DNA from 3 places in the Halomonas sp. C10-5 genome. Region 2 is predicted to be linked to each of the others. Evidence: predicted binding sites of a transcription regulator. Region 2 holds the regulator's gene; each other region holds the start of a gene.
What was found. Region 2 encodes FNR, which switches genes on or off when oxygen is low (the NO sensors DNR and NnrR bind a similar motif). Its sites were predicted from a motif close to TTGATNTANATCAA; they were not measured.

Region 1: paaF (2,3-dehydroadipyl-CoA hydratase PaaF) is a predicted target of FNR. The motif match lies at 3,087-3,100, and genes of this name have one in related genera.
Region 3: ACJ7IV_RS07035 (cytochrome-c peroxidase) is a predicted target of FNR. The motif match lies at 4,037-4,050, and genes of this name have one in related genera.

What each region holds. Positions count from the first base shown of each region.
Region 1 is NZ_CP175665.1:81,249-91,548, reverse strand. Features, by position in the region: gene paaX (phenylacetic acid degradation operon negative regulatory protein PaaX) at 1-327, shown strand, start outside; gene paaY (phenylacetic acid degradation protein PaaY) at 485-1,099, opposite strand; gene paaN (phenylacetic acid degradation protein PaaN) at 1,112-2,788, opposite strand; gene paaF (2,3-dehydroadipyl-CoA hydratase PaaF) at 3,188-3,961, shown strand; gene paaG (2-(1,2-epoxy-1,2-dihydrophenyl)acetyl-CoA isomerase PaaG) at 3,977-4,768, shown strand; gene paaH (3-hydroxyacyl-CoA dehydrogenase PaaH) at 4,770-6,299, shown strand; gene paaI (hydroxyphenylacetyl-CoA thioesterase PaaI) at 6,292-6,759, shown strand; gene pcaF (3-oxoadipyl-CoA thiolase) at 6,756-7,961, shown strand; gene paaK (phenylacetate--CoA ligase PaaK) at 8,005-9,318, shown strand; gene paaA (1,2-phenylacetyl-CoA epoxidase subunit PaaA) at 9,486-10,300, shown strand, end outside.
Region 2 is NZ_CP175665.1:2,778,053-2,788,352, reverse strand. Features, by position in the region: gene ACJ7IV_RS13030 (hybrid sensor histidine kinase/response regulator) at 1-551, opposite strand, end outside; gene ACJ7IV_RS13025 (hypothetical protein) at 618-1,136, opposite strand; gene ACJ7IV_RS13020 (sodium:solute symporter family protein) at 1,251-3,047, opposite strand; gene ACJ7IV_RS13015 (DUF4212 domain-containing protein) at 3,054-3,314, opposite strand; gene ACJ7IV_RS13010 (DUF294 nucleotidyltransferase-like domain-containing protein) at 3,881-5,701, shown strand; gene ACJ7IV_RS13005 (3'-5' exonuclease) at 5,736-6,362, shown strand; gene ttcA (tRNA 2-thiocytidine(32) synthetase TtcA) at 6,446-7,351, shown strand; gene fnr (fumarate/nitrate reduction transcriptional regulator Fnr) at 7,487-8,230, opposite strand; gene ACJ7IV_RS12990 (radical SAM protein) at 8,339-9,679, opposite strand; gene ACJ7IV_RS12985 (sulfite exporter TauE/SafE family protein) at 9,771-10,300, opposite strand, start outside.
Region 3 is NZ_CP175665.1:1,507,454-1,517,753, forward strand. Features, by position in the region: gene ACJ7IV_RS07025 (DUF4139 domain-containing protein) at 1-1,703, shown strand, start outside; gene ACJ7IV_RS07030 (adenosine deaminase) at 1,787-2,779, shown strand; gene ACJ7IV_RS07035 (cytochrome-c peroxidase) at 2,917-3,906, opposite strand; gene msrP (protein-methionine-sulfoxide reductase catalytic subunit MsrP) at 4,139-5,104, shown strand; gene ACJ7IV_RS07045 (protein-methionine-sulfoxide reductase heme-binding subunit MsrQ) at 5,119-5,718, shown strand; gene ACJ7IV_RS07050 (NCS2 family permease) at 5,788-7,155, opposite strand; gene guaD (guanine deaminase) at 7,192-8,511, opposite strand; gene xdhC (xanthine dehydrogenase accessory protein XdhC) at 8,692-9,537, opposite strand; gene xdhB (xanthine dehydrogenase molybdopterin binding subunit) at 9,534-10,300, opposite strand, start outside.

The sequences.
Region 1 (10,300 bases), 760 kb from region 2:
GAACACTACCAACGGTTTCTGTCTCTGTTCCGGCCGTTATGGAAAGCACTCAACGAGGAGAACCACCTCGGCGAGGAGGCCTGCTTCATCGCTCGCACCCTGTTGATCCACGAGTACCGCCGGGTACAGCTGCGTGACCCCCAGCTCCCCGACGAGTTGCTGCCCACCGCCTGGGAGGGCCGCAACGCCCACCAGCTATGCCGCAACATCTATCGCACCATCTACGAGCGCGCCGAACGCTGGCTCGACCGTCATCTGGAAACCGCCGAGGGTCCGCTGCCGGCGCCCGGCCCCAGCTTCTACCGACGCTTCGGCGGGCTGGAGTGAGAAGGGGTTTCCCACCATCTGCATCGGGGCGCTAAGCGCCAACACCCGGGGATGTCTGGCACCGCCCCCTCGCCTGCAACGCAAGCGCCCCCAGCCATGGCTGGGGGCGCTTGCGTTATGGTCAGCCACGAAAGGCCTCTCTCAACGGCTTCCTAGCTCATGAATTCTGGCCCTTGTCGAGGGTCTGCTGCTTGGGCTGAGTATCCCCGGCGTTCAACCGGGGACGGTCGGCATCCAGCTCGGCCAGCGGCTCACAAGGCTCCAGGCTGTCCCGGCAACGCTCAGTCAGGCGCTGATATTCACGGGTGCCCTGCTGCTTCCAGGCCACCTCCTGGTCACTCAGTTCCCGCTTGACCTTGGCCGGCGCCCCCATTACCAGCGACTGGGGCGGACACTCGAAGTTAGTCTTGACGAAGGCCGCCGCGGCGACGATGGAACGAGCGCCAATCACGGCGTAGTCCATCACCACGGCATTCATACCAACCATGGCGTCCTCGCCTACGACACAACCGTGCAGTACGGCGCCATGCCCGATATGGCCATTCTTCTCCACCCGGGTGACACAGCCAGGAAAGCCGTGCATCACGCAGGTGTCCTGAAGGTTGGCACCCTCCTCCAGTACTAGCTGACCGAAGTCGCCGCGCATCACCGCACCGGGTCCCACATAGCAGCCGGGGCCGACAATGACATCACCGATCAGCACCGCCGTGGGGTGCACATAGGCAGTGGGGTGCACCACCGGGGTTACTCCCTCGAGTCGATAGCAGGGCATAACGCGTCTCCTTTAGTCCAACTGGCCATGGCGGCGACTCTGCACCACCACAAAGCGGGGCGTCACGAAGGCCTGGTCGCATAGCGAGGCGTTGGCCGCCGGATTGCCTCCGGTCGCATGGAAGTCGCTGAAGGCGGCGGACTGGTTGACCAGGATACCACCGTCCAGGTTGAGCGATAGCGCGACCGCTACCTCCATAGCCAACTCCTCGAAACGCTCGGCGACCTCGTCATCGGTGGTATAGGCACCCAGGGTGATGGCGCCCTGCTCGCCGATCACCTCGCGGGCCAGCTCGATGCTATGCGCGGTGCTGTCGGTGGCGACCACGAAGCCGATGGGACCGAAGCGCTCTTCACTGAAGGCGTCGCGCTGGCTGGCATCCACCTTGAGCAGCAGCGGCGTATGGATCCGCGCCTCGGGATACCGAGCATGCTGGCGACGCTCGCTATCCAGCAGCACTTCGCCCAGGCCGCGGCACTCCTCGATGCGGGCGGCGGTGGCCGGCGACTGAACGGCGCCCAGCACGGTACAGGCGCGCTCGTTATCGGCAAGGAATGCCTCGATGGCCTTGGCCAGGGCACCGGCCACCTCGTCGAAGGAGAGCCTGCCCTCTGACGTCTGGATACCATCGCGGGGAACGTAGATGCCCTGGGGGGTCGTGCACATCTGGCCGGAGTAAAGGCTCAGACTGAAGGCCAGGTTCTGGGCCACCGGCTCGATCCGCTCGACGCTGTCGATGATGACGGTGTTGAGGCCGGCCTTCTCGGTGAAGACCCGAGCCTGGGTGGCGTTGTGCTCCAGCCACTCGCCGAACGCGCTGGAGCCGGTGAAGTCGATCAACTTGACAGCCGGGTCCAGGGCCAACTCCTTGGCTACCGGCTCCTCGGCGCTGTCGGGCATCAGGCTCACCAGGCATGGATCGAAGCCGGCCTCCTCGAGCACCTCCTGAGCGACGCGCACCGTCATCGCCAGTGGCAGGATGGCACCCGGATGGGGCTTGAGGATGACCGGGTTACCGGTCGCCAGGCTGGCGAACAGGCCCGGATAGGTGTTCCAGGTGGGGAAGGTGGAACAGGCCACCACCAGGGAGATGCCGCGTGGCACGATATGGAAGCGCTTCTCCATCACCAGCGGATCGCGCTTGCCCTGGGGCTTGACCCAGCTGGCCGTGGCCGGCACAGAAGACATCGCCTGCCAGGCGTAGGTCACGGCCTCGAGGCCGCGATCCTGGGCGTGAGGGCCGCCGGCCTGGAAGGCCATCAGCGGCCCCTGGCCGCTGGTATGGCTGACGGCCTGAGCGATTTCCGGGCTCATGGCGTTCAGGCGCGCCAGGATCTCCAGACAGACGCCCACTCGCGCCTCAGCGCCAGCGTCGCGCCAGGCGGGAAGCGCCGCCCGCATGGCCGCGATCAGTGCGTCCCGTTCGGGCTGATCGTAGGTCACCCCGAGTTCAAAGCCATAGGGCGAGACCTCACTCCCCACCTGGCCGGCCACGCTCGGGGCCTTGAGAGAAAAATGCCGATTGAGGAGCGCCTCGAAGCGCCGCGGGGCCTCCTTCACCGCCTCTTCTGGGTACTGCTTGATACTCTCAGGATAGGGCGTCCAGAACTCACGGGTGGCGATGGCCTCGACGGCCTGGTCGAGGGTCTCGCGATGACGGTCGAGCATCTGCTGGCCTTGCTGGGACATGCGTGACTCCTGCATTACACGGCTATATTTGATACGCGATGGAGAGAAAGACTATCCATGGCGTAACAAAACATCAAACCGATACCTGACCTCCTTCGCCGAGGAACTCTGAAATCCAGCACAAAAACTCATATAAATTATATATTTAAGCTAATAATAACTCAGCAAAAGCCAATCTTTCGACCATGGTATAAGCCAGCTGTGGCAATCACCACTTTATCCCAGCAAACCACTGAAAAAGCAGAAGAAATAATAATCAAAAACCAAGATGCGATACATCAAATTGGCAAATGCAATGTTGATGCGTATCAAAAAAAACCTATACTCGTTCCTCGAACGCCTCCCATGACAGGCCGCGGGCATTTGCCGCGCCATCGCCGTGCCAAACACGAGGACACCATGCCGAATCACCTGATCGTCGAGGGACCGCAACAGGGGGTGCTGCACATCACCTTGCATCGCCCGGAAGCGCTCAACGCCCTCAATACCGCCCTGTTGGCAGAGCTGGCCGAGACCCTGATCGCCACCGAGGATGATACCGAGGTGCGTGCCGTGGTGATCAGCGGCAGTCAGCGTGCCTTCGCCGCCGGCGCCGACATCAAGGAGATGGCCGCCCGCGACCTGGTGGGCATGCTGGAAGATCCCCGCCAGCGCCACTGGGCCACCATTGCCCGTTTCAACAAGCCAATAATCGCCGCGATCAATGGCTTCTGTCTGGGCGGTGGCTGCGAGCTCGCCATGCACGCCGACATCCTCATCGCCGGCGAGGACGCCCGCTTCGGCCAGCCCGAGATCAACCTGGGCATCATGCCCGGCGCCGGCGGCACCCAGCGCCTGGTGCGCGCCGTGGGCAAGGCACTCGCCACCCAGATGGTGCTGACCGGTGAGCCGATCAGTGCGCGTCGTGCCATGGAGGCCGGCCTCATCAGCGAGATCACCCAGCCGGAGCTGACCGTAGAACGCGCCATCGCCGTGGCCGAATCCATCGCCGCCAAGGCACCACTGGCCGTACGCCTGGCTCGGGAGGCCCTGCACAAGGCCGAGGACACCGACCTGGCCACCGGCCTGCGCTTCGAGCGCCATGCGTTCACCCTGCTAGCCGGCACCGAAGATCGCGAGGAAGGCATCCGCGCCTTCCAGGAAAAACGCCCCGCCACCTTCAAAGGGCACTGACACAGGATATCCATCATGAGTGAAGCGCCCCTGCTCTATACCGTGGAAGACGGCGTCGCCCGCATCACGCTGAACCGACCCGACAGCCTCAACAGCTTCAATGCCGAGATGCATGCCGAAATGCGTCAAGCGCTCAAGTCGGTGCGTCAGGACGATAGCGTGCGCGCCCTGCTTTTGACCGGCAACGGTCGCGGCTTCTGCGCCGGCCAGGATCTCTCCGACCGTAACGTGGCCCCCGGTGCCGAGGCCCCGGATCTGGGCGAATCCCTGGAGAAGCGCTACAACCCCATGCTGCGCGCCCTCAAGGGACTGCCGATTCCCACCGTCTGTGCGGTGAACGGGGTCGCCGCCGGTGCCGGCGCCAACATCGCCCTGGCCTGCGATATCGTGCTGGCGGCCCGCTCGGCCAGCTTCATCCAGGCCTTCTGCAAGATCGGTCTGATTCCCGACTCCGGCGGCACCTGGACACTGCCCCACCTGGTCGGCATGGCGCGTGCCAAGGGTCTGGCCATGTTAGGTGACAAGCTCGGCGCCGAGCAGGCCGAGCAGTGGGGCATGATCTGGAAGGTGGTGGACGACGAGGCCCTGCAGGACGAGGCGCTGACCCTGGCCCGCCACCTAGCCAACCAGCCGACGCGCGGTCTGGCACTGATCAAGCGAGCCCTGCATGCCAGTACTGACAACAGCTTCGACGCGCAGCTCGACCTTGAGCGTGACCTCCAGCGCCTCGCTGGCCGCACCGCCGACTACCGCGAAGGTGTCAGTGCCTTCATGGACAAGCGCCAGCCAAGCTTCAAGGGAGAGTGATATGCCAGCCCTCGCAACCAGCGAGATCATCGCCGTGATCGGCGCCGGCGCCATGGGCGCCGGCATCGCCCAGGTAGCGGCCCAGGCCGGCCATTCGGTGCGCCTCTATGACACGCGCGACGGCGCCGCCCAGGCCGGCATCGACGGCGTCCGCCGCCAGCTCGAGAAGCGCGTGGCCCGGGGCAAGATGGCCCAGAACGAGGTGGAGGCCATCGTCGCGCGCCTGACGCCGGTAGACGGCCTCGCCGACCTGGCCGACAGCCGCCTGGTGGTGGAAGCCATCGTCGAGAACCTCGAGGTCAAGCGCCAGGTATTCGCCGAGCTGGAGGCCCTCTGCGGCCCCGATACCCTGCTGACCAGCAACACCTCCTCACTCTCCATCACCTCCATCGCCGCCAGCCTCGAGCGCCCCGAGCGAGTGGCAGGACTGCATTTCTTCAACCCCGCGCCGGTGATGAAGCTGGTGGAGGTGATCTCGGGCCTGGCCACCAACGCCGAGGTGGCCGAGACCCTCTACGCCACTGCCGCTGCCTGGGGCAAGGTGCCGGTCCACGCCAGCTCCACCCCCGGCTTCATCGTCAACCGCGTCGCCCGCCCCTTCTATGCCGAGGGGCTGCGCCTGATGCAGGAGGGCGCTGCCGCCCCCGCCACCCTGGACGCCCTGCTGCGCCAGGCCGGCGGCTTTCGCATGGGCCCCTTCGAACTGATGGACCTGATCGGACACGACGTCAACTACGCCGTGACCCGTTCGGTGTTCGACGCCTACTACGGTGATACCCGCTTCGAGCCCTCCCTGGTCCAGCAGGCGCTGGTCGAGGCTGGCCGCCTGGGCCGCAAGAGCGGCCTGGGCTTCTATGACTATCGGGACAACGCCACCCCCGACGCGCCCGACTTCGCTGCCCCTGCCGAGGCTGAACTCCCGCCCCTGGTGGCCGAGGGCCAGCTCGGTGCTATCGCGCCGCTGGTGGCACGCGCCGAGGCCGCCGGCCTCGAGGTGGTGCATCGGGAGAGCATCTCCGGCGAGGGGCGCCTGCGCCTGGGCGGCCTCACCCTGGCGCTGAGCGACGGTCGCTGTGCCGCCGAGCGCGCCCGGGACGAGGGCCTCGAGGCCCTGGTGCTGTTCGACCTCTGCCTCGACTACGGCGAGGCCAGCGCCATCGCCATGGCGGCGAGCCCCGGCGTCGACGCCGCTGGCCGCGACCTGGCCACGGCACTCTTCCAGCGCCTGGGCCTGGACGTGGCCTGGCTCACCGATACCCCGGGGCTGGTGGTACTGCGCACCGTGGCCATGCTGGCCAACGAGGCCGCTGACGCCGTGCTGCAGGGCGTGTGCAGCGCCACTGACGGCGACCTGGCCATGCAGGCCGGTCTCAACTACCCCCGCGGCCCGCTGGCCTGGGCCGACGGCCTGGGGCTCGACTTCGTCCACCGCACCCTGACCCACCTGCAGCAGAGCTACGGCGAGGAGCGCTATCGCGCCTCCTTCCTGCTGCGCCGCAAGGCCCTTGCCGAGGAGATCTTCCATGTCTGAATCCGAGCTGAGCCCCCAGCAGCTGGCCGAGGCCTGCGCCGACGCCATGTTCTCCCGGGACAACGCCAGCCAGGGGCTGGGCATGCGTATCGAGAGCGTGGCCCCGGGCCGGGCAGTGCTCACCATGAGCGTCCGCGAGGACATGGTGCAGGGGCACGGCAACTGTCACGGCGGCTTCATCTTCGCCCTGGCGGACTCCGCCTTCGCCTTCGCCTGCAACACCTATGATGACGCCACGGTGGCCTCGGGCTGCAGCATCGACTATCTCGGCCCAGGCCAGCTTGGCGATGTGCTGACCGCCACCGCCGAGGAGCGCAGCCGTCGCGGTCGCACCGGTATCTATGACATCACCGTGCGCAACCAGCATGGCCACGAGGTCGCGCTGTTTCGCGGCCGCTCCTACAAGGTCCGCGGCACCGTCCGTCGCCAGGAAGAATCCACCGCTGGAGAAAACGCATGAAAGATGCCCTGATCATCGATGCCATCCGCACCCCCATCGGTCGCTACGGCGGCGTGTTATCCCCGGTACGTGCCGATGATCTCGGTGCCGTGCCCATGCGTGCCCTGATCGAGCGCAACCCTTCGGTGGACTGGGCCCAGATCGACGACCTCTTCTACGGCTGCGCCAACCAGGCCGGTGAGGACAACCGCAACGTGGCACGCATGTCGGCGCTATTGGCAGGCCTCCCCGTGGAAGTGCCGGGCACCACGCTCAACCGCCTGTGCGGTTCCGGCATGGACGCCATCGGCAATGCCGCCCGCACCATCAAGGCCGGCGAGGCGGGCCTGATGATCGCCGGGGGTGTCGAATCCATGTCGCGTGCCCCCTTCGTGATGGGCAAGGCCGAGCAGGCCTTCTCGCGCAGCGCCGAGATCCACGACACCACCATCGGTTGGCGCTTCGTCAACCGCCAGATGAAGGCCCAATTCGGCGTCGACTCCATGCCGGAGACCGCCGAGAACGTCGCCGCGCAGTTCGGGATCTCCCGCGAGGATCAGGACGCCTTCGCCCTGCGCAGCCAGCAGCGCACCGCAGCCGCAATGGAAGCCGGCCGCCTGGCAGAAGAGATCGTTCCCGTTGAAGTGCCGCGCCGCAAGCAGGCACCGCTGGTGGTAGACACCGACGAGCATCCTCGCGCCTCGACCACCCTAGAGCAACTGGCCAAGCTGCCTACCCCCTTCCGCGAAGGTGGCAGCGTTACCGCCGGCAACGCCTCGGGCGTCAACGATGGTGCCTGTGCCCTGCTTCTGGCCTCACCGGAACAGGCAACCCAGTTCGGCCTCAAGGCCCGCGCTCGTGTGGTAGGCATGGCCACTGCCGGCGTTGAGCCACGCATCATGGGATTCGGCCCGGCCCCTGCGACCCGCAAGGTGTTGGCGCAAACTGGCCTGACCCTCGAACAGATGGACGTGATCGAACTCAACGAGGCCTTCGCCGCCCAGGCACTGGCCGTGACCCGCGACCTCGGCCTCCCCGACAATGCCGAGCACATCAACCCCAACGGCGGCGCCATCGCCCTGGGCCATCCGCTGGGCATGAGCGGCGCCCGCCTGGTGACCACCGCCCTGCACGAGCTGGAACGCCGGCAGGGACGCTACGCGCTGTGCACCATGTGTATCGGCGTGGGTCAGGGTATCGCCCTGATCATTGAGCGCCTCTGATAGCGCGCACTACAACAATCCCTGCGACCGGAGAAAAGACACCATGAACCAGCGCGTAAAACCCATCGACACCGCCAACCTCGACCACCTGGAAACCGCCAGCATCGACGAACTGCGCGCCTCTCAGCTCAAGCGCCTGCAGTGGAGCCTGAAGCACGCCTACGAGAATGTGCCCCACTACCGCCACTCCTTCGATCAGGCCAGCGTTCACCCAGAGGACATCAAGAGCCTAGAGGACCTCGGCAAGCTGCCCTTCACCACCAAGGCGGACCTGCGCGACAACTACCCCTTCGGCATGTACGCCACACCGATGAGCGAGATCGTACGCATCCACGCTTCCAGCGGCACCACCGGTCAGCCCACCGTAGTCGGCTACACGCAGAACGACATCGATGTCTGGGCCGACGTGGTAGCCCGCTCGATCCGCGCCGCCGGCGGCAGTCGCAACGACAAGGTGCATGTGGCCTACGGCTACGGCCTATTTACCGGTGGCCTGGGCGCCCACTACGGCGCCGAACGCCTGGGTTGCGCCGTCATCCCAATGTCCGGCGGTCAGACCGAGAAGCAGGTGCAGCTGATCCGTGACTTCCAGCCGGACATCATCATGGTGACCCCCTCTTACATGCTCAATATCGCCGATGAGATGGAGCGGCAAGGCATCGATCCACGTGAACTGCCGCTGCGTACCGGCATCTTCGGCGCAGAGCCCTGGACCAACGATATGCGCCTCTCTCTGGAGAAGCGCCTGGGCATCGATGCCCTGGACATCTATGGCCTCTCCGAGGTGATGGGGCCTGGGGTAGGCATGGAGTGCCTGGAAACCAAGGATGGCCCGACCATCTGGGAGGACCATTTCTATCCCGAGATCATCGACCCGATCAGCGGTGAAGTATTGCCGGATGGCGAATACGGCGAGCTGGTGTTCACCACACTCACCAAGGAAGCATTGCCGGTGATCCGCTACCGTACCCGCGATCTCACCCGCCTTCTTCCCGGCACAGCCCGACCCATGCGGCGTATCGACAAGATTACCGGCCGCAGCGACGACATGCTGATCATTCGCGGGGTCAACGTCTTCCCGACCCAGATCGAGGAACGGCTACTCAAGATCGAACAGCTCTCACCTCACTACGAGATCGAAGTCACTCGACAGGGCAACATGGATATGGTGCTCGTGCGCGTCGAAGCATGCAGCAATGACATTGCCCGCGATCCAGTAGCCTGCGAGCAGTTGGGCAAACAACTCCAGCATGCCATCAAGACCTACGTAGGCATCAGCACCAAGGTAGATGTCTGTGGGGTAGATGAAGTCATGCGCTCTGTCGGCAAGGCGAAGCGCGTGAAGGATTTACGCTGATCGCAACCCGACGCCATAAAAACCTTGTTGAACAATAGCTTAATTCAAAACCAACAATAGCGACACAAGATACAAAGGTATAACCACCTTTTTGTGTCGCTTAAAGGTTCAGCCTGCTATGCTTGAGACAAGCAAGACAGGCTTAACCAGAACTGGAGAGTGTAACGATGTCCTCTGAACAGCAGATATCTCTTCAAGAACAGCAGTTTATGGACAAGATCAAGGCTGAAGAGAAGATCGAGCCCAAGGACTGGATGCCCGAGAAATATCGCAAGAATCTGATTCGCCAGATTTCTCAGCATGCTCACTCGGAAGTCATTGGCATGCAGCCCGAAGGTAACTTCCTGACCCGTGCGCCTTCCTTGCGCCGCAAGGCGATCCTGCTATCGAAGATCCAGGACGAGGCTGGTCACGGGCTCTACCTCTACAGTGCCGCCGAAACCCTGGGGATTACCCGTGAGGAGATGATCGAGGCGCTGCAGAGCGGCAAGGCGAAATACGCCTCCATCTTCAACTACCCAGCGCTGACGTGGGCCGACATGGGCGCCATTGGCTGGCTGGTCGATGGGGCCGCCATCGTCAACCAGGTATCCCTGCAGCGCACCTCCTACGGCCCCTATTCACGGGGCATGATTCGCATCTGCAAGGAAGAGAGTTTCCACCAGCGCCAGGGCTACGACATTATGCTGTCCCTGGTCAACGGCAGCCCCGAGCAGAAGGCCATGGCCCAGGATGCCCTGAACCGCTTCTACTGGCCGGCGCTGATGATGTTCGGCCCGCACGACTCCGAGTCGGCACACTCCGCAAAGTCCATGGAGTGGAAAATCAAGCGTGAGACCAATGACGACCTCCGCCAGAAGTTCGTCGACCAGACCGCTTCACAGATCGAGTTCCTGGGGCTCGAGCATCCCGACAAGGATCTCAAGTGGAACGAAGAGCGCGGTCATTACGACAGCGGCGAGATCGACTGGGAAGAGTTTCA
Region 2 (10,300 bases):
GTGGCGTCGGTGTGGCGGGTGCCGAAGAGGATGGCGAAGGCGGCCATCACCAATGCCACGTAGAAGGCGGTATCGGCGAACAGCGGCGCGCGGGTGATATCGGTGTCGGCCGTCAGCACGCTGAAGGAGGTGGCCACGGCCTTCAGCTGCAGGGCGATATAGGGCAGGGTGCCGATCAGTGCCACCAGGCTGGCGAAGGCCGCCAGCGACTGGGTCTTGCCATAGCGCGAGGCGATGAAGTCGGCAATGGAGGTGACGTTCTGGTGCTTGGCGACGCGGATCATCTTGGCCAGTACCGGCCAGAACAGCAGGAAGGTGAGGATCGGCCCCACGAAGATGCTGGCGAAGGACCAGCCGCCGCTGGCGGCCTGGCCTACCGCACCGTGGAAGGTCCAGGAGGTGCAGTAGATGGCCAGTGCCAGGCTGTAGATGATCGGCCGTCGCTGACTGGCGCCGTGGCGCCGGGCATGACGATCGCCGCGCCAGGCGATGGCGAACAGTACGGCGATGTAGAGCAACGATGCGGCGACCAGCAGCCAGCCTGAGAACATGAGCTTCCTCCCTGGGTGTCGCCGCCCATTCTAGGGCAAGGACGCGGCTGAGGGCAGGCGCATGGTTCAGTCGGTTTCCACACAGACGGCGCGGTAGAGCGGGGCCTCTGCTGTCAGGCGACGCATAGCGTCCAGCTGTGGCTGGCGCGACTCGCCCGCCAAGGGCAGGGTCTCGCGGGTGGCGCAGTTCATCAGCCAGGTCTGGTGGCTGACACTGTCCTGGGCCTGCTTCTCGAAGCGGTAGAGCAGGAATTCGACCCGTTTCTCGCCATCCTGCGCCTGGACCGTCATGCCCTGCTCGTCGACCACGCTGAAGGCGGTGGTCATGGGGAAGAGGTAGGTCCAGGGGCGCCAGAACATGGCGTCCTGCTCGGCCTGGACGACGCGGGCGCTTTCCGGCAGCAGCGAGCGCTTGTGCTCGTACCAGCTGTACTCCGTCTGGATCTGGTAACCGAGCATCCCCAGGCCGCCCAGTGCGGGGATGATCCAGCGCGGCAGGCGCTTGCCACTGACCTTGCGCAGCAGCAGGCCGATGCCCGCCGCCCCGAGGCCGGCGAAGATCGCCCCAATCAAGTGCCAAATCATGGTTCACCTTTTCTCAAAGAGATCGGGCTTCCCAAGGGAAGCCCGATCGGTAGGGAGTTACTGGCCCGGCGAGCCGGGCCAGGGGGCCATTATGGCCCAGTAATTGCCGAGACGTCAGTGCTCGGTTGCGGCACCAGCACCCTTGGGATAGCGAACGCTCTCCACCAGGTCCTGGATCTCCTGCGGGGGCTCTTCGGTGGCGGTGGACACCAGGTAGGCCACCGTGAAGTTGAAGATCGCACCCACCGCGCCGAAGGAGAGCGGCGAGATGCCCAGGATCCAGTTATCCGGCGTGTTGGGCAGCATGTTGGTGCCCGGCACGAAGAACCAGCCCAGGTAGGTGAAGATGTAGAGCAGGGTGGCGATCAGGCCGGTCAGCATGCCCGCCACGGCGCCCTTGTTGTTCACCCGCTTGGAGAAGATCCCCATCATCAGCGCCGGGAACAGCGAGGCGCCGGCGATACCGAAGGCCAGGGCCACCGTCTGGGCGGCGAAGCCCGGCGGGTTGAGGCCCAGGTAGGTGGCCAGCAGGATGGCGCCCGCCATGGAGATCCGTGCGGCCAGCATCTCGCCCTTCTCGGTGATCTTCGGGTTGATCATGGTCTTGATCAGGTCGTGACTGATCGCCGAGGAGATGGCCAGCAGCAGACCCGCCGCGGTAGAGAGGGCAGCCGCGATACCGCCGGCGGCGATCAGGCCGATGACCCACGGGGGCAGGTTGGCGATCTCGGGGTTAGCGAGTACCAGGATATCGTTGTTGACGGTCAGCTCGCTGCCTTCCCAGCCACGCGCCTCGGCGGTGTCGGCGAAGTCGGCGTTGCCGTCGTTATAGAGCTGGATGCGGCCGTCGTCGTTCTTGTCCTCGAAGTTGATCAGGCCGGTCTCCTCCCAGGTGCGAATCCATCCCGGGCGCTCCTCGTAGACCAGCGCATTGCTGGCGGCGGCCTCGTAGTCCTCGACCTGGCCGGCCATCTCCGGATAGATCGTGGTGGCGAGGTTCAGGCGCGCCATGGAGCCCACGGCCGGTGCGGTGAGGTAGAGCAGGGCGATGAACACCAGCGCCCAGCCGGCGGACCAGCGAGCATCGGCCACCTTGGGCACGGTGAAGAAGCGGATGATGACGTGGGGCAGACCCGCGGTACCCACCATCAGCGACAGGGTGAACAGCACCATGTTGAGCTTGTTGTCGACGTCCGCGGTGTAGTCGCGGAAGCCCAGGGCGTTGACCACATCGTCGAGCTTCTCCAGCAGCGGGATGCCGGACTCGGTGTGGGTGCTGAACATGCCGAACATGGGGATCGGGTTGCCGGTCAGCTGCATGGCGATGAACACCGCCGGAATGGTATAGGCGATGATCAGCACGATGTACTGGGCCACCTGGGTGTAGGTGATGCCCTTCATGCCACCGAAGACCGCATACAGGAACACGATGAAGGCCGCGATCCAGATGCCCCAGGTGTTGGATACCTCGAGGAAGCGCGAGAAGGCCACGCCGGCACCGGTCATCTGGCCGATGACGTAGGTCACCGAGGCGACGATCAGGCAGATGACGGCTACCAGGCGTGCGGCGTTGCTGTAGAAGCGGTCACCGATGAAGTCCGGCACCGTGAACTTGCCGAACTTGCGCAGGTAGGGCGCCAGCAGCATGGCCAGGATGACGTAGCCGCCGGTCCAGCCCATCAGGAAGGTGGAGTTGGCGTAGCCGCCGGAAGCCAGCAGGCCGGCCATGGAGATGAACGACGCGGCGGACATCCAGTCGGCGGCAGTGGCCATGCCGTTGGTGATCGGATGGACGCCGCCGCCCGCCACATAGAAGTCCTTGGTCGAGCCCGCTCGGGCCCAGATCGCGATGCCGATGTAGAGGGCAAACGAGGCCCCTACGAACAGCAGGTTGATTGCAAATTGACTCATGCTGTCTTACTCCCCGAGTCCGAATTTCTTGTCGAGTTGGTTCATTCGCCAGGCGTAGAAGAAGATCAGGCAAATGAATGTCAGGATCGAACCCTGTTGGGCGAACCAGAAGCCCAGGTCGGTGCCACCGACCGGGATGCCGGCGAGCAGCGGCCGGAACAGGATGGCGCAGCCGTAGGAGACGAAGGCCCAGACGACCAGGCAGCCAGCGATCAGGCGCACGTTGGCCTTCCAGTACTCGGTTGAGTCGACTTTCTCTTCTGCCATGTCGTGTTCTCCACTTGTTGTTGAGCTAGGGAACTTGTGCAGTCGTTGGTTGAGGGATCACCAGGGCAATCGCACGCCCCCGGCCGCGAGGCGCATTGGTGTCGTGCGATTGCCCTGCATGATGCAGGTGGATAGTGGTCAATGAGTGGCAAAAATGAATCCCAGACTTTCGTATCATGAGAATAAAGCAATTCAACGCGTTTTATAAAAATCGTTTTTTTTCAGAGTGTTGAATTGATTGTTTTCGTGAAATGCCGGGAGCGGCGGTGGCAGGATAGAACCATGGTATATCCTGTTCTCCTATGACCTTTGTCTAGGAATGAATGGGTGGGATAGGACCATGGTCTAAGCGGTGCTCGGTCGATACGATCGTCTAGCTTATCGGCGAGGTGTCGTCGTTGTTATGCTCCAGAGAAGTACCGATGTGTCATCGGCATCATCGACAGCCGATCACGCCTGCGGAAACCAATAACAATGCCGCCGCTGAAGCCGCCCCGGGTCGCCGCCGAACGACGTCCGGGGTAGGGGTCTTCCTCGCAGTGGTGGCCGATCCGTGAGGTCCAGCCATGGTCGATCTCGATCTTTCCCAGCCGCCGTTCACGCTGCTCGACGACGCTGGTCGCGAGCGCGTGCGTCAGGGTGTCGATCTGGCCTACTTCGACCGCGACGAGATCATCCTCGAGGCCGGCCAGCCCGGCGAGTATGTCTTCATTATCCACAAGGGCGAGGTGGCCGAGATCGATACCACCCAGCCCGCGGCTCGGGAACGCATCGGTCATTACACCCAGGGCGACCTGTTCGGTGCCATCAGTATCCTCAATGGCAAGAGTCGCTATCGCTTTCGCGCCGAGCAGGAGAGCCTTTGTTACCTGCTGCCCAAGGCGCTGTTCCTCGAGCTGTGCGATGACTGCCCGCCATTCGCCGAGTTCTTCCGCCAGACCCTGGCTCACAAGGCCCGTCTGCTTACCGAGCAGCGCGCCGAGGGCGGGGTGACCATGGCCGGCTTCATGCTGGCGGCGGTGGACGAGTGCATGCGCGAACCGCTGGTGGTGCCCGCCACCACGACCATTGCCGAGGCGGTGGCCACCATCAACGAGCGGCGTGCCGACTCGCTGCTGGTGGCGCGTGACGGCGGCCACGGCATGATCACCAAGACCGACCTGCTCAATGCCCTGGTGGTGGACGAGCTCGGTCGCGACTCTCCGCTGGAGGGGCTGGGCCATGGCGAGCTGATCACCGTGGCGCCCGGGCAGTACCTGTTCGAGGCGCTGGTGATCATGACCCGCCACAAGGTGGAGCGGGTGGTGGTGATGGAGCAGCAGCGCCCGGTGGGGGTGGTGGAGCTGACCGACGTGCTCAGCTACTTCTCCAGCCGCAGCTACGTGGTCAGCCTGCAGGTGGAGCAGGCGGAGAGCCTGGAGGCGTTGGCCGCCGCCAGTCGCCGCACTCCCGAACTGGTCAGCGCGCTGATGGCCCAGGGGGTCAAGCTGCGCTTCGCCATGGGGCTGCTGGCCGCACTCAACGGGCGGATCATCAACAAGGCCTGGGGGTTCCTGGTGGATGAGCGCTACCACGCCGGTAGCTGCCTGATGGTGATGGGCAGCGAGGGGCGCGGCGAGCAGATCCTCAAGACCGACCAGGACAATGGTCTGATCCTGGCCGACGACCTCGACTGGCCCGATTGCGCCGAGCAGATGCAGCGCCTGACCGACACCCTGATCGAGCTGGGCTATCCGCCCTGTCCCGGCAACATCATGGTCTCCAACCCCGAGTGGGTGGGCACGGTCAGCCAGTGGCAGCGACGCATCGCGCGCTGGATCGAGGCCCGCGACGGCGACAGCCTGATGAAGCTCGCCATCATGCTCGACTCCCATGCGGTGGCGGGCAATCCGGCGCTGCTCGACCGGGTGCGCGACGACCTCTTCGCCCAGTGCGCCGGCAACGAGTTGCTGCTCTCCTACTTCGCCCGCACCATCCTGCGCTTCTCCACGCCGCTGACCCTGTTCGGTTCGCTCAAGCGTCCCCAGCACGGCATCGACATCAAGAAGGGCGGCATCTTTCCCATCGTCCACGGCGTACGAGTGATGGCCCTGGAGCGCGGCATCCGGCCCACCTCGACCCTGGAGCGCCTCGATGCCCTGGCCGACGACGGTCGCCTGGAACCGCGCTTCGCCGAGGACCTGGCCGAGGCGCTGTCGCTGTTCACCGAGCTGCGCCTCAAGCAGCAGCTGTCTCGCCGCGAGGGCGATGACGACAACCGCAAGCCCGACCGGGTCGTGGTCCAGGAACTCTCGTCACTGGAGCGCGACCTGCTGCGCGAGGCGCTGCATATCGTCAAGGACTTCAAGCAGCGCCTCTCGCATCGCTTCCATCTGGAATACTCATGAACCGACGGAACGACAACGACACAAGGAGCCCGTCATGCTCAAGGTCCTGAGGCGCGCCGCGGACCGAAGGCGCCATGCCAACGGCGAGTACGCTTGGCTGTTTCACCCCTATACCGGCGAGGAGATGGTGGTTATCGACACCGAGACCACCGGCCTGGATACCCGCAGTGCGGAGCTGGTGTCGATCGCCGCGGTGCGGGTGCGTGGCGACCGTATCCTGACCAGCGAGTCCCTGGACCTGCGCCTGAGGCGGCCCGACACGCTGACCGGCGACTCCATCCGCATCCATGGCCTTCGCGGCGTGGATCTCGACAACGGCGAGAGCATCGATGCCGCCCTGGCGCGACTGCTCGACTTCGTCGGCAATCGCCCGCTGGTGGGCTGGCACCTGGGATTCGACCTGGCGATCCTCAATCGCGAGCTGCGCCCGCGTTTCGGCTTCGAGCTGCCCAACGCCACCGTGGACGTGGCCCAGTTGTGGCGACGTCGGCTTTGGCGCCGGCACCCGGAGATCGACAGCCTGCCGCGCTTCGAGGCTGTCGCCGAGCGCCTGGGGGTGCCGGTGATGGGGCGTCATACCGCCCTGGGCGATGCGGTCACCACCGCGCTGATGTTCCTGCGCCTGGAGCGGGGCCACGCCAGCGGCGACCAGTTCGCCTGAGCGTGCCGGCGTCGCCTGGCGGCGGCGCCGATGGTAGGATGGGCGCCCTCCCATTTTCGCCCGCACTGGCAGCGCCAAGACCCATGCAAGACGCCGTGATCTTCGACCCCCGTGAGCGCCACGCCGCGCCCTCAGCCCCCGAAACGTCCGATGCCCCCGATGCACGGGCGAAGCGCGAGTTCAACAAGCTGCACAAGCGCCTGCGGCGCCAGGTGGGCAATGCCATCATCGACTACGGGATGATCCACGAAGGTGACCGGGTGATGGTGTGCCTCTCAGGTGGCAAGGACAGCTACACCCTGCTCGAGATCCTGCGCAGCCTGCAGCGCAACGCCCCGGTGAGCTTCTCGCTGGTGGCCGTCAACCTCGACCAGAAACAGCCCGGCTTCCCGGAGCACGTGCTGCCCGAGTACCTGGAGGGCACGGGCGTCGAGTACCATATCCTCGAGCGCGACACCTACTCGGTGGTCAAGGAGAAGACCCCGGAAGGCAAGACCACCTGCGCGCTCTGCTCGCGGCTGCGGCGCGGCTCCCTGTACGGCTTCGCCGAGGAGATTGGTGCCACCAAGATTGCCCTGGGCCACCATCGCGAGGATATCCTCGAGACGCTGTTCCTCAACATGTTCTTCGGTGGCAGCCTCAAGGCGATGCCGCCCAAGCTGCTCTCCGATGATGGCAGGAACATGGTGATACGGCCGCTGGCCTATTGCCGCGAGGCGGATATCGCCGAGTTCGCCCGGCAGATGGCCTTCCCGATCATCCCCTGCAACCTGTGTGGCTCCCAGCCCAACCTGCAGCGGCAGCTGGTCAAGGAAATGCTCGCTGAGTGGGAGGCGAAGCACCCCGGGCGCCTGGAGAGCATGTTCAAGGCGGTGACCAACGTCGCCCCCTCGCAGCTGGCCGACCGCGAACTGTTCGACTTCGCCGGGCTGGAGGAGAAGCAGGCGAGGATGCAGGCCAGTCGGATCGAGATCCGCCAGGAGTCTTAGGCGGGAAGGGCCCGGGCTTCGCCGGGGAGCTTGAAGTTTCGAGAGCGGCGCTTCGCGCCTGGAAGCTGGAAGAGAAATCGCCCCCATGGCCTTGCCATGGGGGCGATTTCATTCAGGCGGCCGACCCGCTTCCAGTTAGTGCGCGCCCTCTTCCTCGGCCAGTCGAGTCAGCGACGGCAGGTCGAGGATATTCACCTCGCGCCCGGAGACAGCCACCAGGCCCTGGGTCTGGAAGCGTCCGAGGATGCGGCTCACCGTCTCCACCGCCAGGCCCAGATAGTTGCCGATATCGGCCCGCGACATGGAGAGGCGGAAGCTGTAGGGGGAGTAGCCGCGCCGGCGAAAGCGCTCGGAGAGGCTGGTGAAGAAGCTGGCCAGCCGCTGGTCGGCGGTCTTGCGCGACAGCAGCCGCATCATGCGGCGGTCGTCGCGCAGCTCCTTGCTCATGCTGCGGTAGAGCTGGCCGCGCAGTTCCGGCAGCGACTCCGAGAGGTGGTCCAGGCGGTCGAAGGGGATCTCGCAGACAGTCGTGGTTTCCAGCGCCACCACGGTGCCGGGGTAGTGCTCCTCGTCGATGCCGTCGAGGCCCACCAGCTCGCTGGGCAGGTAGAAGTTGGTTAGCTGGTCCTCGCCGCTGCCCTCAGTGGTGACCTGCTTGAGGCTGCCGGAGCGAACCGCGAACACGCTGGTGAAGGGGCTGTCCTGGCGGAACAGCGCCTCGCCCTTCTTGAGCGGCGCGCGGCGCCGGATGATGGCGTCGAACTGGTCCATGTCCTCCACCTCCAGCGCCAGTGGCAGGCAGAGCGAGCTCAGGCTGCAGGTCTGACAGCGTGTCTCCTGCAGCACCGAACGCCGTCGGCCGGTGAGGGTGTCAGCCATGGCCCTTTCCTTCTTGATCGTGGTCATGGGCCCATTATGGAGCAAAGCGCGGGCAGGGCAAACCACCCTGGACAGGGTAATGGAGAACGACGCCGCCCCGAGGCGGGGTCAGGTGGTCGGCGGAGGAGTGAATGCCTCGAGGATGCGGGGCAGCCGCCAGTGTCCCTCGGCGGTCAGCACCATCCCGTCACCCGTGAGTTCAACCAGCCCCTCGGCGCGCAGCGCCTCCAGGCCGGAGCCCGTCACCAGGGCGGCAGGATCGATGGCGCGACCGCAGAGCAGTGTCTCGAGCGTCTCACGATAGCGCTGCTGCTCGGCCGTGAGGCGTATGCCGCGGGCAGCGGGCAGGCGACTGGCATCCAGGGCTTCTTCGTACTCCGCCAGGCTGTCGGTGTTGCGTATCCACAGATCGCCGATGCGGCTGGTGGCGCTCATGCCGAGCCCCAGCAGGTCGCCGGCGGGGCCCTGGGTAAAGCCCAGCGGGCCGTGACCCAGGGTACCGCTGGCCTGGGCCTGGGCCAGGCGGTCAGTGTGGCGTGCATAGAGGCCGAGGCCGATATGCACGTAGCCGGCAGCATCCAGTCGGCCACGCGCCTCTGCCAGCAGCCGCCGGCGTGTCGCCGCGTCGGGCAGCCAGTCGCGGTGGATGGCACGCTGGGCCAGATGACGCTCGGGGCGGTGGTGGTAGCGGTAGAGACGGATGCGTGCCGGGGCCATGCCGATCACCTGCTCCAGGGTATCGGCGAGGCCCTGCGGTGTCTGGAAGGGCAGGCCGAGCATCAGCGACAGCGTCAGTTCCCGGAAGCCAAGGCGGTCGGCCTCGTCGACCAGCGCCTCGGTCAGGGCGCGTGGCTGGATGCGATTGATGGCCTGCTGGACCCGGGGGTCGAGTTCCTGCACACCCAGGTTCAGGCGGTTGAAGCCCAGTGCCTGCAGGTGGCGCAGGGTGAGCATGTCCGCCTCTCGGGGGTCGAGCTCGATGCTGAAGTCGCGCTCCCGGGCACCGGAGAGGCCCAGGCGGGCATCCAGACGGTCGAAGAGGTCGCTCATCTGGTCCAGGGCAAGGAATGCCGGCGTCCCGCCGCCCCAGTGCAGACGCATCACCGAGGGCAGGCCGGTGAGTCGGCGCCGGGCCAGCACCATCTCGCGGTCGAGCCGCGACAGATAGGGCTCGGCCTGGCGGTTGTTGCGGGAGGGCACGCACTGGCTGGCGCAGAAGCGGCAGGCATGACGGCAGAAGGGCAGGCGTACCTTTACCGCCAGGGGCGCCTCTGCCGGGCGGTCGGCGAGGGCCGACTCCAGTGCCGGGGCGCCGACGCTGTCGCGATAGTGGTGTGGGCCGGGATAGGCGACCTCGGCGGCAGATACCAGGTCGCCCGCGCCGGGCAGCGGCTCTCGAGGCGGACTCGAGGCCCCGAAGGGGGCGGTGCGCTTGGCGTGAACGGACATGGGGCGACTCCGGGTCGTGAACATACTCCCCATGCTAGGGTGCCGCGGCCAGGCAAGCGTTGAGCTGCGTCAATCCCGCGTGGAATAGTGATCAGCCAGCGTGTCCACCTTCCAGGGGGAGCAGCTGCCACAGCTGCCAGAGCGCGAAGGCGATGATCGACAGCGCGGCGATGCTGCGGGTGGCCGGGTGGCGAATCAGCCCTGCCAGCTGGCGGGCGGCGAGCCCGGTGGCCAGCAGCGCCGGCAGGGTGCCGAGCCCGAAGGCGCCCATCAGCAGCGCGCCGTACAGCGGGTCGGCCATGGCCAGGCTCCAGGCGAGCATGGAGTAGACCAGTCCGCAGGGCAGCCAGCCCCATACCGCCCCCAGCGCCATCGCCTGGGGCACCCTGACCACCGGCATCAATCGCCGCCCGATCGGCTCCAGATGGCGCCACAGGCGCTTGCCCACCGCCTCCACCCGCAGCAGCCCCTTCCACCAGTCGGCGATATACAGCGCCATCAGGATCAGCATCACAGCGGCGAAGCCCTGTAGGACGAGGCGCGCGGGGGCGGTCAGCGAGAGCAGGGTACCCAGTGCCGCCGCCAGGGCGCCAGCAACCATGTAGCTGGCGATGCGTCCCA
Region 3 (10,300 bases), 1.3 Mb from region 2:
TCAGCCTCGACGGCCTGGCGACCCTGGAGGAGACCTTCCGTCGGCTACCCTTCGGTCCCGATGACCTGGGTTCGGTGGCCCGCCTGGCCGCGACCCTGCAGGGCGTGGAGGTGCGGGTCAACTCCGGCGGTCAGCGCCTCGAGGGGCTGGTGCTGGGGGTGGCAGAGAGCGAACCCGACGAGGAGGGGCACCGCGTACGCACCCTGTCGCTGCTCGATGCCGAGGGTGGCGTGGCGACGCTGCGCCTGGGGGATGATGCGCGGCTGGAGGTACTGGATAGCGCCCTGCGTGAACGCCTGGGCGAGGCCGCCGAGGTCAGTGGTCGGGCACGCACCGAGGAGATGCGCCGCATCGCCATCGAGCTCGATGGCGAGGGCGAGCGTGAGGTGTCGCTGACCTATGTGGTGGCCGCCCCGGTGTGGAAGAGTGCCTACCGGCTGCTGCTCGAGGCCGACGACGCCGCGCGTCTGCAGGCCTGGTCGGTGGTCGAGAACGCCAGCGGCAGCGACTGGGACGACGTCGCCCTGACCCTCTCCAGCGGCGCCCCGGTGACCCTGACCCAGCGCCTGCTGGAGCGCTACTGGGCGTCCCGGCCGGAGGTGCCGGTGAGTGCCGATGCCACCGCCCCGGTGCGGCCCGACGAGGGCGCCATGGACGCTCTGGGCGGGGCCAAGGCCGAATCCATGATGGCCTATGGTGACGCGGCGGTAAGCCGCAGCATGCCGGCGGCGGCTCCGGCATCGCGTCCCGAGGTGGTCGAGAGCGCGACGGCCGCCACCTGGCGGCTGCCCGACGCGGTCGACCTCGCCGCGGGGCGCACCCTGTCGCTGCCCTATATCGACGCCGAGGTGCCCGCTCGGCGCGTGTCGCTCTACCAGCCCGAGCGCGGTGAGCGCCATCCGGTGGCTGCGGTTCGCCTGGAGAACACCACCGATGCCTGGCTGCCGCCCGGCCTGGTGACCGTCTACGAGGCTCGGGTCGGCCACGTCGGGGACGTCAACCTGCCCGGCATCCCGGCCGGTGAGTCGCGGCTGGCCAGTTTCGCCGCCGACCGCCAGGTGCGGGTGGTGGAGAGCACCCGTCCCGAGGAGCGGCTCGAGCGAATGGTGATCGTCGACGGCGCGCTGCGCGTCACCCACCAGTCCCGGCGCCTGACCCGCTATGCCGTGGATAACGACGCCCGCGAGAGCCGTGAGGTGCTGATCGAGCATCCGCGCCGCGAGGGGTGGGAGTTCGCCTCCGACGCCCTGGTCGAGAGCACGCCGAACCATCGTCGTCTGGCACTGACCCTGGCCGCCGGCGAGAGTGGCGAGGTGGAGGCGCTGGAGACGCTGACCCGCCGCCAGAGCGTGGCCCTGGTGGATGCCGGAGTGGCGCAGCTGGTGGAGTGGCGCGACAGCGCCGAGGGGGATACCGCCGCGCAGCTGGAGGCGGTGCTGGAGCGGCGCCGGGCCCTGGCCGAGGTGGAGCGTGAACTCGAGCGTATCGAGCAGGGGCTGGGCCGGGCCGGAGAGGGCCAGGCTCGCATCCGCGACAACCTGGCGGCGGTGGGCACCGACAACGAGCTCGGCCAGCGCTACCTGGCCGACCTCGAGGACCAGGAGGAGCGCATTGCCGAGCTGGAGGATCAGCGCCAGCGCGCCGAGCAGGAGCGCGAGCGGCGGCGCGAGGCGCTGGCCGAGACCCTGCGCCGGCTGCCATGAGGGCGTTGAAGGCCGGGGCTTTGCGCGGCGGCCCGCTTTCTATCAGGATGTGATGATAGGACCCGAGGAGAGCGAGACGAACCATGCGTGACTTCCTGACCCGCCTGCCCAAGGCCGAGCTGCACCTGCATATCGAGGGCTCGCTGGAGCCCGAGCTGATGTTCGCCCTGGCCGAGCGCAACGGGATCGCGCTGCCTTATGCCACGGTGGAGGAGGTGCGCGCCGCCTACGACTTCTCGGACCTGCAGTCCTTCCTGGACCTCTACTATCAGGGCATGAGCGTGCTGCAGACCGCCCAGGACTTCCATGACCTGGCCATGGACTACTTCCGACGCGCCCACGCCGAGGGGGTGGTCCACGTGGAGATGCACTTCGACCCCCAGGCGCACCTGGCACGCGGCATCGAGCTTCAGGTGGTGATGGAGGGGCTCTCCCTGGCGCGGCGTGAAGCCGCCCGCGAACTGGGGCTCTCCACCGCCCTGATCATGGCCTTCCTGCGCGACCGCGACGCCGACGAGGCGCTCAAGGTGCTGGAAGAGGCCGCCCCCTACTGGGAGATGCTCGACGCCGTGGGGCTGGACAGCGCCGAGCAGGGCAACCCGCCGGAGAAGTTTGCCGAGGTATTCGAGCGGGCCCGGTGCCTGGGGATCCCGCGGGTGGCCCATGCCGGCGAGGAGGGGCCTCCCGCCTATATCCGTGGGGCGCTGGACCACCTCGGCGTGTGTCGCATCGACCATGGGGTGCGCTGCCTGGAGGATCCCGAGCTGGTCGCCCGGCTGCGTGACGAACAGACGGTGCTCACCGTCTGCCCGCTTTCCAATGTGCGCCTCAAGGTGGTCGAACGCCTCGAGGATCATCCGCTGCCGCGCCTGCTCGCCGAGGGGCTCAATGTCACCCTCAACTCCGATGACCCGGCCTACTTCGGTGGTGGCATGCTGGAGAACTTCCTCGCCTGCCAGCGTGCCTTCGGCTGGGACGAGGCTACCTTCCGCCGTCTGGCCGGCAACGCCATCGAGGCGGCCTGCGTCGACGAGGCCCGCCGCGACGAGTTGCGCCGGCTGCTGGCCGAGGCGTAGGCACTGGCTCGCACACTACCTCACGACGAGTGGTGTAACACGGTGGCGAAACACGACGCGGCCCCGGGATAGCTCCTCGGGGCCGCGTTGCATTCCATGTTCCTCAAGGGCCGGGCCGCAACAGCCCGGCGCCAGGGTCACGGCAGGGCCGGCACCTCGTAGTCTGGCTGCCCGCCGGTCAGGCTGTGCAGGAAGGCGGTGATGTCGGCGATGGTCTGCTCCTCGAAGTCGCGACCCAGCATCTCCTTACCCATGATGGCCACGGCCTCCTCGAGGGTCTCGGTGGCGCCGTTGTTCATGTAGGGGTAGGTGACTGCCACGTTGCGCAGGGTCGGGGTGCGGAAGCGATGGCGGTCGCTCTCCTCGCCGGTGACGTCGAAGCGGCCGACATCGGTGGAGCCGGGTACCTGGATGCGGTGGAACTGACTGTCGGTCAGCGCCGGGCCGCGGTGGCAGGCGATGCAACCGTTGTCCACGAAGGCCACCATGCCGTCCTTCTGCTGGTCGCTCAGGGCGTCCAGATCGCCGTGCAGGTAACGGTCGAAGGGCGAGTCCGGGGTATTGAGGGTGCGCTCGAAGCTGGCGATGGCGTGGGCCAGGTTATCGGCGCTGATCGGGTCCTCATCGTCCGGGAAGGCCGCGGCGAACTTCTGCTGGTAGACCTCGAACCCCTCCAGGCGCTCCAGGGCCTGATCCAGATCCATGGCCATCTCCACGTCGGCCTCGATGGGACCGACTGCCTGGCCCTCCAGGTCCGGCTCGCGGCCATCCCAGAACTGCGAGCCCAGGAAGCCGGAGTTGAGCACCGTGGGGGTGTTGCGCTCGCCGATCTGGCCGTCGTGGCCGGTGGCCCGCGGGATACGGTCGGTCCAGCCCAGCGCCGGGTTATGGCAAGTGGCGCAGCTGATCACCCCGCTGGAGGAGATGCGTGGCTCGAAGAACAGCATGTTACCGAGCTCCACCTTGGCGTCGGTGAGGGAGTTGTCCGCCGGAATCGCCGGCAGGTGCGGCAGCGGTTCGAAGCGGTCGCGATAGTCGCCGAGGCCGTCATCGGCCAGGGCCGGGGTCGAGATGGCGAGGGCCGAGCCGATGGTGACGGCCGTGGCCAGCAGGCGCTTGTTGTACATGATGATTCCCCTTTGTGTAATGACCCGTCAGGCAGTGAAGCCGTTAATCGATGGTTAACGTTCTATCTGCCAGTTAGGCAGTAATCTTGTGTCTAATCAACCTAGCGCAGTACTCGGATAAGGACGCTGCTTGATCTGCATCAAGAAATTGCCCCGATAGGGATTGCCGTCTGGACCGGTCACGCCGGGTCATGGAAGCTGGCGCAATATTCCTTCCTATGGGAGAGATGCCATGGCCCGTTACCGCTACCCCGTCATTGCCGAATCCGAGGTGACGCCAAGAGAGCTGTTTCGCCAGCGACGGCGCTTTATCCAGGGCGGGGCGGCCCTGGGCGCCGCGGCGTTGGCGCCGGGGCTGCTGCTGCCGAGCAGCGCCTACGCCTGGCAGGAGAGCCTGGCCGACAGGCTCGAAGGCGACCTGCCATCACGTGGATTCGCCGGTGGCGAGACCCTTACGCCCCGCAAGGATGCCACCGCCTACAACAACTTCTACGAGCTCGGGGTCCGCAAGAGTGATCCCGAGGTCTATGCCCACAAGCTGATTACCGACCCCTGGTCACTCACCATCGATGGCGAGGTGGGCAAGCCCGGCACCCTGGCGCTGGAGGAGGTGCTGAAGCGTGAGACCCTGGAGGAGCGTATCTATCGGCTGCGCTGCGTCGAGGCGTGGTCCATGGTGATTCCCTGGGTCGGCTTCCCGCTGGCTGACCTGCTCAAGCGCCACGCCCCCACCTCCCGGGCCCGCTACGTGCACTTCGAGTCGATCCATGATCCCGAGAACCTGCGTGGCCAGAAGAGCTCGATCCTCGACTGGCCCTACCGTGAGGCGCTGCGTATCGACGAGGCGATGCATCCGCTTACCCTGCTGGCGGTGGGCATGTACGGCGAGGTGATGCCCAACCAGAACGGCGCACCGATCCGCCTGGTGGTGCCCTGGAAGTACGGTTTCAAGAGCATCAAGGCGGTGGTGCGCATCACCCTCACCGAGGAGCGGCCGGTGAGCGCCTGGATGGAGCAGAACCCCGAGGAGTATGGCTTCTACGCCAACGTCAATCCCGAGGTGGATCACCCACGCTGGAGCCAGGCGCGGGAGCGGCGTATCGGCAAGCGCGGCAAGCGCGAGACGCTGATGTTCAACGGCTATGCCGAGGAGGTCGCCGAGCTCTACGCCGGTATGGACCTGAACGAGCACTTCTGACGACGGGGAGTCTCATGTCGATCGCCAATGGCCCGGTGTTGATGTTCCGCCTGCTGGTGCTGGCGTCTGGCCTGCTGCCGGCGCTGTGGCTCGCCTGGCGCTGGGGGCAGGATGACCTCGGCGTCGTCCCCGAGGAGGCGGTGGTGCACCTGACCGGGCGCACCGGCCTGGTCCTGCTGCTGGCCACCATCGCCTTCAGCCCCGCCTTCCGGCTCACCGGCTGGGTAGGCATCATGATCGCCCGACGCCAGATGGGGCTATGGGCCTTCGCCTGGCTCTGCGCCCACGCCCTGGCGTGGATGGGGCTGGAACAATACTGGGCCTGGGAGTGGATCTGGCACGACATGTGGGACCTGCCCTATGTGCGCTATGGGGTGGTGGGCCTTGTGCTGCTGGTGCCGCTGGCGCTCACCTCCTTCCGGCGAGTGCGTCAGGTCATGGGGGAGCGCGCCTGGCACTGGCTGCATCGCCTGGTCTACGTCTCGGCGGCGCTGGGTGCCACTCACCTGTGGATCCTGACCCGGGCGGACTATCGACTGCCGATGCTGGTGGTCGCCGTGCTCGCCGCCCTGGTGCTGTTCCGGCTGGTGGATGCGGCCCTGCAGCGTCGCTGATCGACGCCTCCTGAATGCCGAAGGGCCGCCCGCGGGCGGCCCTTCGACGTGGTGAGAGGGGGGGCGTGCTCAGGTGGTGGCGAGCAGTACCACGCAGAGGGCCGCGGAGACCCACATGGCAGGGCGGATCTCGCCGGCCTTGCCGGTGGCTAGCTTGATCAGCACGTAGCTCAGGAAACCGAAGGCGATCCCCAGGGTGATCGAGTAGGTGAGGGGCATCAGGATGATCGCCAGGAAGGCGGGGAAGGCCTCCTCGTAGCGGCTCCAGTCGATGCGGCCGATGGGCGAGAGCATGAAGAGCCCCACCAGCACCAGCGCCGGGGCGGTAGCGATGCCGGGCACCAGTGACAGCAGCGGCGACAGGAACAGGAAGGGCAGGAAGAGCAGGGCGATGGTCACCGCCACCAGGCCGGTGCGCCCGCCCTGGGCGACGCCGGCGCCGGACTCGATGAAGGTCTGGGCGGCGCTGGTGCCGAGCGGCGCGGCGATCATCGAGGCGAAGGCGTCCACGGTCATGGAGCGCTTGAGGTTGCGCGGGTTACCGTCCTTGTCCTTGAGGTCCGCCGACTCCGAGAGCGCCATGAAGCAGGAGAGGGCGTCGAAGAAGTTGGTGAACAGCATCACGAAGATGAAGGGCAGGTAGGCGACCTTGAGTGCGCCCCAGATGTCGACCTGCATCACCGCGCCGAAGTCGGGCCAGGCGGCCAGGCCGCTCCACTCCACCACCATCTCGCCGCCCCACAGCCGGCCCATGGGGGTGGCCAGCAGGGTGGTCAGGGCGATGCCCAGGATCAGGGCGCCGTTCATGCGCAGGATCACCATCACCGCGGTGGCCATCAGGCCGATGAAGAAGGTCACCAGGCCCGGGCCGAAGCTGCCCAGCGTCACCAGGGTGGCGTCGCTGCCGACGATGAAGCCGGCGTTCTTGAGCCCGATGAAGGTGATGAACAGGCCGATGCCGCAGGTGATGGCATAGCGCAGCGAGGCGGGGATTGCCTCGATGATCGCCTTGCGCACGTTGAACACCGCGAGCAGGGCGAACAGCACCCCGGACCAGAAGACGCAGCCCAGGGCCACCTCCCAGGAGAGGCCGGCGCCCAGCACCAGGGTGTAGGTGAACAGCGCGTTCATGCCCATGCCTGGGGCCACCAGGATGGGGTTGCGGGCGTAGAGGCCCATGGCCAGGCTGCTCATGAAGCTGATCAGCACCGTGGCGGAGAGCGCCGCGGAGAAGGGGATGCCGGCCTCGGAGAGGATCGCCGGGTTCACCACGATGATATACATCGAGGCCAGGAAGGTGGCGATGCCGGCGAGGATCTCGGTCCTGAGGCTGGAGCCGCGTCGGCTGACGCCGAAGAAGCGGTCGAGCCAGGGGGCGTCGGAGGTTGAGGCGGCGGTGGCCGCCTCGCCGGGCAGGGAGGAGGTCTCGGTTGTCATGTCGAACCCGTTGTTGTTGTGAGTGAAGTTTGTCAGTCAGTCGTCGCGGCGGTGCTGTAGGCGCCCGGCCGCCCAGGTCTCGGCCACGCTGCGGTCGTCGCCCATCATCATCAGCGCGAAGAGGGTCTCGGCCAGGCTCCGGCTGCGCGCGGTGCGCCGCGCCAGCAGCGGCGTGGCGGCGGGGTCGAGGACCACCAGGTCGGCGTCCATGCCCGGCGCCAGGCGGCCGATGCGGTCATCCAGCGAGAGCGCCCGGGCGTTGCCCAGAGTCAGGCCGTAAAGTCCCTGCCAGGCGGTGAGCGGCTGGCCGCGCAGCTGGCCCACCTGGTAGGCGGCCTTGAGCGTGGCGAGCCCCGAGAGGTCGGTGCCGCCCCCCACGTCGCTGGCGTAGGTGACGTTGAGCCCCATCTCCCGGGCGGCCTGGCGGTCGAAGAGGCCGCTGCCCAGGAAGAGGTTGGAGCTCGGGCAGAAGGCGAGGTTGGCGCCGCGCGCGGCGAGCCGCCCGCGCATCTCCTGGTCGAGGTGGATGCCGTGGGCGAAGGTGCTGCGCGGGCCCACCAGGCCGGAGCGCTCGTAGACCTCCAGGTAGTCGCGGCTGCCGGGGAAGAGCTCGGCCACCCAGTCGAGCTCGCCGGTGTTCTCGGCGAGGTGGGTCTGCAGCCAGAGGCTTTCGTCGTTGCACAGCAGCGCGCCGGTGGCGTCGAGCTGTGCGCGGGTGGAGGTGGGGGCGAAGCGCGGGGTCAGGCTGTAGCCGAGGCGACCCTTGCCGTGCCACTCATTGATCAGCCGCTCGCTGTCGCGGATGCCGCCCACCACGTCGTCGGTGAGCCCCTCAGGCGCGTGGCGGTCCATCAGCACCTTGCCGGCGAGCATGCAGAGGCCGCGGCGGTGGCTGGCTGCGAAGAAGGCGTCCACCGAGGCGGGGTGGCTCGAGCAGAACACCTGAGCGGTGGTGGTGCCGACTCGCAGCAGCTCGTCGAGGAAGGCCTCGGAGAGTGCGGCGGCGTGGTCGGGGTCGGCGAAGCGCAGCTCCTCGGGGAAGGTGTAGTCGTTCAGCCAGTCGAGCAGCTGGCGCCCGTAGGAGGCGATGATCTCCAGCTGCACGTAGTGGACATGGCTGTCGATAAAGCCGGGGGTGATCAGCTTGCCGCGGTGGTCGACCACCTCGATGCCGGGGGGCAGTAGGGGGGCCAGGGTGGCATAGTCGTCCACGGCGCGAATACGGCCGTTCTCGATCCATACCGCGCCATCGGGGTGGTGGCGCACGCTGCCCGGCGCAGGGGTGTCGTCGTCGCCGGGATCGGCATCGAAGCTCAGCAGTTCGGCGCGCAGCACGCGCGAGTCGTTTTTCGTCATCTTTTGGGCTCGTTTGTTACCGCCATCGGGCTCATCCGGCAACAGGCCTTCGAGGAGGAGCTGTGAATCCTTCCCTGGACGCTACATTTGCCATCATTGGCAAATGACCTCCTCTTCGGCCTATTCCCGGCGCCCGCTGGCCATCGTTTCGGGGCACAGTGGATCGTTCGGGGTCGCCGGCTAGAACAGGTCACGCAGCACGGCGGGGTCCAGGCCGCGCTGGTCGGGGCGCTCAGCGTCGGCCGTCAGCGGCAGCAGCTCGGCGAGGGTGGCAAGCGCGATGGCGTAGGGGCGCTTGTCGCCGCCCGTCCCCCCTGTCGACATGCCGATCGGGCAGCGCACCTGGGCCAGCGATTCGGCATCATGGCCGGCGTCTGACAGCCGCGAGCGGAAGCTGGCCCACTTGCTCCTTGATCCGATCAGGCCCAGCGAGGCCGTGTCGTCGCGACGCAGCAGTGCGTCCACCAGGGCGCGGTCCTCGGCGTGGTCGTGGGTCATCACCAGGGCGTGGCTGCCCGCGGGCAATTCGGCCACGGCGGCGGCTGGGTCCGGGGTGCGCCGGCACTCCAGGCGCGGGATCTCGTCGGCCCAGGCCGGGAAGGCGTCGTCGCGGCTGTCGTGCCAGATGAGCTGCCAGCCCAGGGGCTCGGCCAGGCGCACGATCTCGCGGCCGACATGGCCGGCACCGAACAGCGCCAGGGTTACGGGGCTGCCCGGGAAGACCTCGAGCAGCACGTTGACGAAGCCGCCGCAGCACTGGCCGCTGCGCCCGCCGAGGCTGAAAGCCTCGAGGCTCATGCCGGGCTCGCAGGCGGCCAGGCGCTGCCGGGCCGCCTCGATGGTCTGCCACTCGAAGGTGCCGCCGCCCAGGGTATCGAATACGGCATCCGCGGTGATCACCATCCGCGCCCCGGGCTCCCGCGGGGTGGAGCCGGCGCTGGTCACCTGGGTGGCCAGGGCGTGGGGCACCCCCGCGCGCTGCAGCCGGTGCAGGGCGGCATGCCAGCTCTCGGCATGGGTGCTCATGGCGTCGACTCCCCGCGGCGGCGCAGCGCCTCGGCGGCCATCAAGACCCGCTCCGGGGTGGCCGGGGTGTCCAGCCGCGGCGACTCGCGGTAGTCGGTGAGGCTCGCCAGTGCGTCGCGCAGCGCCGACCATACCGAGATGGCCAGCATGAAGGGCGGCTCGCCCACCGCCTTGGAGCGGTAGAGGCTCGCCATGGAGTTGGGGTGGCCCTCCATCAGCGCGACATTGAAGCGCGGCGGCAGGTCACCGAAGGTGGGGATCTTGTAGGTGGCCGGGCCATCGGAGATCAGTCGTCCGCCCTCGTTCCACCTGAGCTCCTCGCTGGTGAGCCAGCCCATGCCCTGGATGAAGCCGCCCTCCACCTGGCCGGCGTCGATGGCCGGATTGAGGGAGTCACCCACGTCGTGGAGGATGTCGACTCCCTCTACCCGGTACTCGCCGCTCAGGGTGTCCACGCGCACCTCGGCCACCGCGGCGCCGAAGGCGTAGTAGTAGAACGGGCGCCCCTGGCCGGTCTGGCGGTCATAGTGGATCAGCGGGGTGGCGTAGAAGCCTTTCTCGGAGAGCGAGACCCGCCCGAAGTAGGCCGTCTGCACCAGCTCGCCCCAGGGGATGCGCCGCTCGCTCTCACCCCAGCCCGCCACCAGGTGGCCGTCCTCCAGGCGCATGCCTTCGCGGTCGAGGGCATGCCCTTGATAAAAGTGCTCGGCGGCGAAGTCGAACAGGCGCTCCTTGAGCCTCAGGCAGGCGTCCCGGGCGGCCA